2 regions of the Comamonas sp. F1-6 genome follow, and region 1 is predicted to be linked to the other one. Evidence: predicted binding sites of a transcription regulator. Region 1 holds the regulator's gene; the other holds the start of a gene.
The links. The regulator FliA, encoded in region 1, starts transcription of late flagellar genes. The targets are predictions, from matches to a motif close to CTAAAGTTTNNNNNNNNNNNGCCGNTA.
Positions count from the first base shown of each region.

Region 2: the regulator FliA is predicted to act here: its motif matches at 1,967-1,993, upstream of flgM (flagellar biosynthesis anti-sigma factor FlgM).

Region 1 covers NZ_JBCPWN010000032.1:4,577-7,973, reverse strand. The annotation lists gene fliD (flagellar filament capping protein FliD) at 1-645, shown strand, start outside; gene fliS (flagellar export chaperone FliS) at 739-1,152, shown strand; gene AAIL66_RS22405 (flagellar protein FliT) at 1,156-1,455, shown strand; gene AAIL66_RS22400 (RNA polymerase sigma factor FliA) at 1,709-2,428, opposite strand; gene AAIL66_RS22395 (hypothetical protein) at 2,434-3,291, opposite strand; gene flhF (flagellar biosynthesis protein FlhF) at 3,284-3,397, opposite strand, start outside.
Region 2 covers NZ_JBCPWN010000022.1:77,953-81,349, reverse strand. The annotation lists gene AAIL66_RS19680 (flagellar hook capping FlgD N-terminal domain-containing protein) at 1-111, opposite strand, end outside; gene flgC (flagellar basal body rod protein FlgC) at 128-532, opposite strand; gene flgB (flagellar basal body rod protein FlgB) at 549-962, opposite strand; gene AAIL66_RS19665 (hypothetical protein) at 976-1,167, opposite strand; gene flgA (flagellar basal body P-ring formation chaperone FlgA) at 1,166-1,924, shown strand; gene flgM (flagellar biosynthesis anti-sigma factor FlgM) at 2,042-2,356, shown strand; gene AAIL66_RS19650 (hypothetical protein) at 2,395-2,757, shown strand; gene AAIL66_RS19645 (hypothetical protein) at 2,944-3,096, shown strand; gene AAIL66_RS19640 (PLP-dependent aminotransferase family protein) at 3,362-3,397, opposite strand, start outside.

The DNA of each region.
Region 1 (3,397 bases):
CAAAAGTCAGCGAAAGATGCCGCCCCTGTGCGCATCACCATTGCCAATGACACGGCGACGGCCAAGACAGCGCTGAAAAATCTGGTGGAGTCCTATAACGCACTCAGCAACGCCCTGAAGACCATGACTGCGTATGACAAGGACAGCAAGACGGCTGGCACCTTGCAAGGCGACTCCACCGCCATCAACCTCCAGTCTGCAATGCGCCGTTTGCTATCAGGCCCGGGGGGAGAAGGTGGCGCGTTCACCAGCTTGTCGCAGATGGGCATCGCCTTTCAGACAGACGGCACCCTCAAGATTGACGACACCAAGCTGGACAAGGCCCTCAAGGACCCGGAGAGCATGTCCAAGTTCTTCACCTCAGACGTTGCCGATGCCAACCAGGACGGCCTGGCCGTGCGCATGAAGGACTTCACAACCGGTCTGCTGGCCACTGGCGGCACCTTCTCGACCAAGGACGAGACGCTCAAGAATGCCTTGAAGCGCAATACGGCCGATCAGGAACGCCAGACCGCACGAGTGACAGCCTATGAAGCGCGCGTGCGCGCCCAGTATTCGCGTCTGGATACGCAGATGGCCAGCCTGAAGTCCTTGGATAACTATGTCGCCCAGCAAGTAGCCGCATGGAACAAGTCCAGCAGCTAAGCCGTTGAAGCCTGCAGAAAGGACTTAATTGCCCCCTGAGTCGGCCGATAAGAAGAACAGTAATTTGAGAAACTGCAGCAAAGGAGTTTTGTGATGTTTTCCCCAGCCAATGCGCGCGCAATGTCGGCTTACCGTCAGGTGGGTGTGCAATCCATGGTGGACAGCGCATCGCCTCAGCAGTTGATCAAGATGCTGTTTGATGGTCTGCTTGCCTCCATCAACGCGGCACGCGGCGCGATCGAGCGCGGTGATATCAGTGAGAAGGTGCGCCATATCGGCAAGGCGGTGCGCATTCTGCAGGAGGGCCTGCTGGGCGCGCTGGACCGCGAAAAAGGGGGCGAGCTGGCCGGCAACCTGGCCTCGCTCTATGAGTACTGCACCACCCGATTGACCTTGGCCAATGCCCGCAACGATGCAAACATGGTCGATGAAGTCGCAGGCCTTGTGAGCACGGTGGCACAGGGCTGGAATGAAATAACCAATGCACCAGCACCCGCTGCTGCCTAAAAAATGGAGCACACATTGATCGACTTCTACCGCGCCATAGAAGAGAGCAGCGCCAAGATGCTGCAGGCCGCCCAGGCCAAGGACTGGGATGGTGTTGCGCGCTATGAGGGCACTTGTGCCGTGCTGATCGAGCAACTGCGCTTTCGCTCGCGAGATGAAAAGCTGGCGCCCGAACTGCGCAAGGAAAAAGCGCGCATCATGCAGCGCATCTTGCGCAACGATGCCCAGATTCGCGTGCTGGCCGAGCCCTGGTTGGCAAGTTTCGAGCATATGTTCGACGGTCAGCCGCATGTGATGCACTGATTGCAAAGCCACTCAAGCCAAAGCCCTGCTGCAGAGATGCAACAGGGCTTTTTGCTTGCAGCGACGACAGGTGATCGATAAAGACATCCATGAACCAAATGCCGTAGAACATCACAAACTATCGATAGCGAAGCACCAGAACCCAGCCAGGCTGCAGCACAAAAGCAAAGCCGCCGCGTGGGCAGATGCAATCTGCCAGCGCGGCGGCTTCTGTTGTGGTGAACGGCCCGCTCCCGGCGAGCCGTTTCAGTGATCAATGCGAGCGCATCTTGGTGCGCAGGCGGGCGATGGCCTGGCTGTGCAGCTGGCAGACCCGCGATTCGGTCACGCCAAGCACGGCGGCGATTTCCTTGAGGTTCATATCGTGCTCATAGTACATGCCCATCACATATTGCTCACGCTCCGGCAGGGCCTTGATAGCCTCTACCAACGCGGAGCGCATGCGCTGGTCGCGCAGCAGGGCAAAGGGATCGGCACCCGAGTCGGCCACATGCCGCTCCAGATAGTCGTCGCCATCGTCGCCGTCACCGCCGCCGATGTCCTCGAGATAGACCAGCTGCGTGCCGCGTACCTTGCCCAGCAGGGACTGATAGTCGTCCAGGGCCATGCCCAGCTCGGCCGCGATTTCCGACTCCAGCGGGGGCCGGCCCAGGCGCTGTTCCAGGCGGTTGAGCGCCTGCTCTATTTCCTTCTGGCTTTTGCGCGAACTGCGGCTCATCCAGTCGCCTTCGCGCAGTTCGTCCAGCATGGCGCCACGGATGCGCTGGCTGGCGAAGGTGTCGAATTGCACGCCTTGCTCGCTCTCGAAGCGCGACAGCGCTTCGGCCAGACCGATCATGCCGACCTGGATCAAATCATCCAGCTCGACGTTCGGTGGCAGTTTGGCGATCATGTGCAAGGCAATCCGACGCACAAGCGGCACATGCTGACGAATCAGCGCGTCGCGGTCGAGTTGGCCTTTGGCGGTGTACATGGCAGTCAATGGCTCCAGACAAGGGATTCAGGTGCGGCAGCCGCCGTGGGCTGGGCATGCATGGGCAAGATGCAGGCCGTCTTGAGCATGTGCAGCGTGAGCTGATGCAGATCGCTGGCCTGGCGCCAGCGCAGGCGCATGAGCACCGGGGCATCGCCCAGGTGGCGCTGCGAACACTGTAGCAGCGCATTCAGACGCTGCAAGCGTGTCTGAGCGTTTTGCTGGGCCGTCTGCGAGCTGCTCTGCTTGCGGCTCCAGTCGTATTTCTGTGGGCCGTCTGCTGTCAGCGGCGCTTCCAGCGCTGCAATCGTGCATTCAACGCCGGCAAACACGGCCAGATGCTTGAGCTGGCGGTAGCTTTCGATCAGGTGCTCGGAATCGGGCGGCACGACCAGCAGCGGCTGCAGGCCCTGACCTTGCAGCATCGGCGTCAAGGTTTCGCTGCTCGCATAGATGATCACGGTGGTGTAGCCGCGCACATAGGCTTGCAGGGCCGTCAGCATGTCCAGCCCCATCTCGTCGGCGGATGCCTTGAGCTGCTTGAGACCCTGCCGCGCCGGCAGGCTGGCCACTGACTGGGCGTCGCCGACGCTTGCGCGCAGTCCCGCCTGAGCCTGCCAGGCATGCTGCGCCAGCAGTTGGGCAAGACCTGGCGTGTGAAAGGATTCGGCCTGGCTGCCATCAAGCACCAGCACCTTCTGGCCCAGGCGCTGCAGTTGGGCGCACAGCGGCCAGAGCACGGCCTGCTCGGCAGCGGCACCTGACGCACTGTGCAGCACGGCCAGCACGCGCAAGCCGGCGGTGCTGGCATCGCTCATATGCAGAGCCATGCCCTGATGCAGGGGCGAGCGACGCTCAAGCATGAGCAGCCTCTGCGCCGCTGGCGGACGAAGGGGTAAAGAAGAAGTCCAGATCCAGCGACTGCGGATCAAACGCCGACTTGGCAGCCGAGCGCATGGAGGCTGAGAC
Region 2 (3,397 bases), on a different contig from region 1:
CAGCAGCTTGAGGAAACGGTCCTGCGCCTCGTTGGGGTTGGTCACCGAGTTCTTGGTATTGCTGGTGGTGTTGGTCGTGGTGCCGTCCACGCTGCTTGCGCCGTAGATCATGTGTGTGTTCCCGGGCTTACTGGCCCATTTGCAGAGTCTTGAGCAGCAGCGTCTTGGCCGTGTTCATGACTTCCACGTTGTTCTGATAGGAGCGTGACGCCGAGATCATGTTGACCATCTCGTCCACGGCGCTCACGTTGGAATGGGTGACATAGCCCTCGCCATCGGCCAGTGGATTGCTGGGGTCGTGGATGCGGCGGCCGGGCGTGTTGTCCTCGCTGATGGCATTGACCTTGACGCCCGCGCTGCCGTCGTTGCCCATGGGCACGGTCTGAAACACGACCTGGCGCGCCTTGTAGACGCTGCCATCGGGGCCGGCCACGGCATCGACGTTGGCCAGATTGGAGGCCACCACGTTCAGGCGCTGGGACTGGGCGCTGACCGCGCTGCCCGAGATATTGAAGATGGAAAACATGGACATGGTTTAGCTCCTGGGCTTACTGGCCTTGAATGGCGCTGAGCATGGTCTTGGCCTGGCCGTTGATGAAGCGCAGCGTGGCTTCGTAGCGCACGGAGTTGTCGACGAAATTGGCGCGCTCGCGATCCAGATCCACGGTGTTGTTATCCAGGCTGGGCTGGGAATTGACCGAATAGCCGAGCTTGGCCTTGAGCGCCTCGTCCGACATCTGCGCCTGCAGCGGGATATGGCCTGCCGTCGTGACGCTGGCCTGGGTCAGGGGCTTGGGCCCGCTGGTCGCGGCCATCAAGGCTTCGCGGAAATTGAAGTCGCGCGCCACATAGCCGGGGGTGTCGGCATTGGCAATATTGCTGGCAATCGCACGCTGGCGCTCGGCGCGCAGCAGCAGCGCCTCGCTTTGGAAGTCCAGTCGTTCGGTCATTTTGTTCAGCATTGCGGCCTCGCTTTCAGAATTCGGGGATGCCGGAGCCCACGGACTGCGGCATGCGAGGATTATGAAAATCGGCAGCGCAAACTAAAGCGCGAAGAAAGCGGTATTGCGCTGGCTCTTCAAGCCATTGCGCAAGCCATGTCACGCCTATATTTGCCAGCATCGTCTGCAGCCCTGTGACTGCGGATACTTCAAAGGATTGATGCATGTCTGGCCGCTTTTCCCTGTTTCTGCGCCTTCGCCCCTCTCAAGGCCTGGCTGCAGCATGGGGTCTCGCTGCGCTGCTGCTGACGGCTGGCGCACAGGCCCAGGACGGCGCGGCGCAGCTCAGCCAGATCGGACAGCGCTTTGTCGATGCGGCTCTGCACCAGCCATCAACCGAGACTGCGCAGGCCGGCAATGGCATGGCTTTGCGCATGGAAGTTCAGATGGGCCAGCTGGACTCGCGCCTGCGCCTGGCAGCCTGCGCCAAGGTCGAGCCCTATCTGCCTGCGGGCAGTCGCCTCTGGGGTCGCACCCGGCTGGGCCTGCGCTGCGTGCAGGGCAGCGTGCCCTGGAACGTGTTCCTGCCCATCACCGTGCGGGCCTATGGCCCGGCCTGGGTGGCCCAGGGCAATATTCCGGCCGGCAAGACGCTGAGCGCCGAGGACGCAGCCCCCGCTGAAGTGGACTGGGCCGAGGACAGCGCCCCCGTCTTCGCCAATGCACAGGATTTCATCGGCATGGTCGCGGCGCGACCGCTGACTTCGGGGCAGGCTCTGCGCCAGAACATGGTACGTCCGCCTGCCTTGTTCACGGCGGGATCGTCCGTCCAGGTGATGGTCAACGGCGGCGGCTTCAGCGTTGCCGGCTCAGGCAAGGCAATGACTGCAGCCGGAGAAGGACAGCAGGTACGGGTTCGCATGGATAATGGCCGCCTTGTTACAGGAACGGTCAATGCCAGTGGCGTGGTTCTGGTTCAATGACGAGAGAGTGCATACTCACTTCATCAACCATGCCAAATATTCCTCAAGTTTTACGCGCCCTTGTCGAAAGCAAGGCTACAGCGCCCTACGCCGATACAGGGCGATTGGAGAACCAGCATGAAGATAGGCAATAAGCCGGACCTGCAGCAGACCGCTGCAGCCGCCAAGCAGGCCCCGAAATCCGCCACCACGGTTGCCACCGAAGAATCGACCAAAGGCTTGTCCGAGCGCGCCGCTGGCGTGCCCGTGTCCTTTTCGTCCTCGGCCCGCGCCCTGGACAGCCAAAACCGCACCAATACCGACTTTGATGCCGACCGCGTCAAGGCCATGCGCGAAGCCATTGCCAATGGCAGCTTCCGCGTCAACGCCGAGGCCGTGGCAGACAAGCTGCTGGCCAATACCGAAGAATTCCTGGTTCACGCTCGCGGCTGAAGCGCCCGTGCCTGAACTCCCGAACAAAGGCTGACCCGATGACCTTGCAGGAAATGCTCGATTCGCTGGATGCGGTGATTCAGACCGTTTCGGCATCGCTGCAGTCACCGGACGCATCCGCGCTGGAACAGTCCAGCACCCGCCTGCGTGACGCCATGGTGGCGTTCTCCCAGCTCGTCAAACGCTTCTCGGCAGACGACTGGACGCCTGCACTGCGCGAGCGCGCACAGAATCTGGACCGCGAAATTTCCCTGGTCCGTGACCAGTTGGCAAGGCTTTCCGTGCTCAACCAGCGCCGCACCAAGGCCCTGGTGCCTGCTGCCGAAGACAGCACCTATGAAAGCAGTCTGCGCGGCGCATCGCAGACCGGCCGCGCACGCATCTATCACGCAGCCAGCTAGGCTCGACGCGGAAACTCCAAGCAACACGGGCAACCCGGCACGAGATGCTCTGGGCGCGCTCAACCACGCCGGCCGCTAAGCGGTGGCCCGCCACCTGACCGCAGCGCCTGCCGACATCCCCATGAACCATGGCTTTGCCCGCGTCTATGGCTTTGATGCCCCAGCACAGCCAGCTATGACACACAGATGGTCAGCCGGTTGGTCCGCGGCGTGGTGCAGGGCGATGCCATAGGCAGGCAGCGGCCCGTGGAGTTCGACCATCCGATGTCCGACGCCTTTGGCGAGCTGCTGCAGCGCACAGGCTGCCATATCCATCAGGGTCCCGTCCAGCTGGGTTAAGAACGTGTTGACGATCTCTACGCAGTCGCGTTGGAGCGCAATCGGGATGAGTTCAAAGCGTTGGCTCGCCGCTTGCACCGGGGTGCAAGCAAGAGTCAGCGCGCAGAAATCGCCCGATTTCGCCCCAACCCTGCGGGACAGAGGGTTTGCGGGCGGTCTGCGGCGTTGCGAATCCTCGCAATAGCACGGCTATTGCTGCGGTATCGCGCCTTGCATCCCATCCCGCAAACCCTCTGTCGCGGCGCGAGGAGATCGTCAACACGTTCTACAACTTCTGTGCCTGGGCCCGCATGGGGGCCAC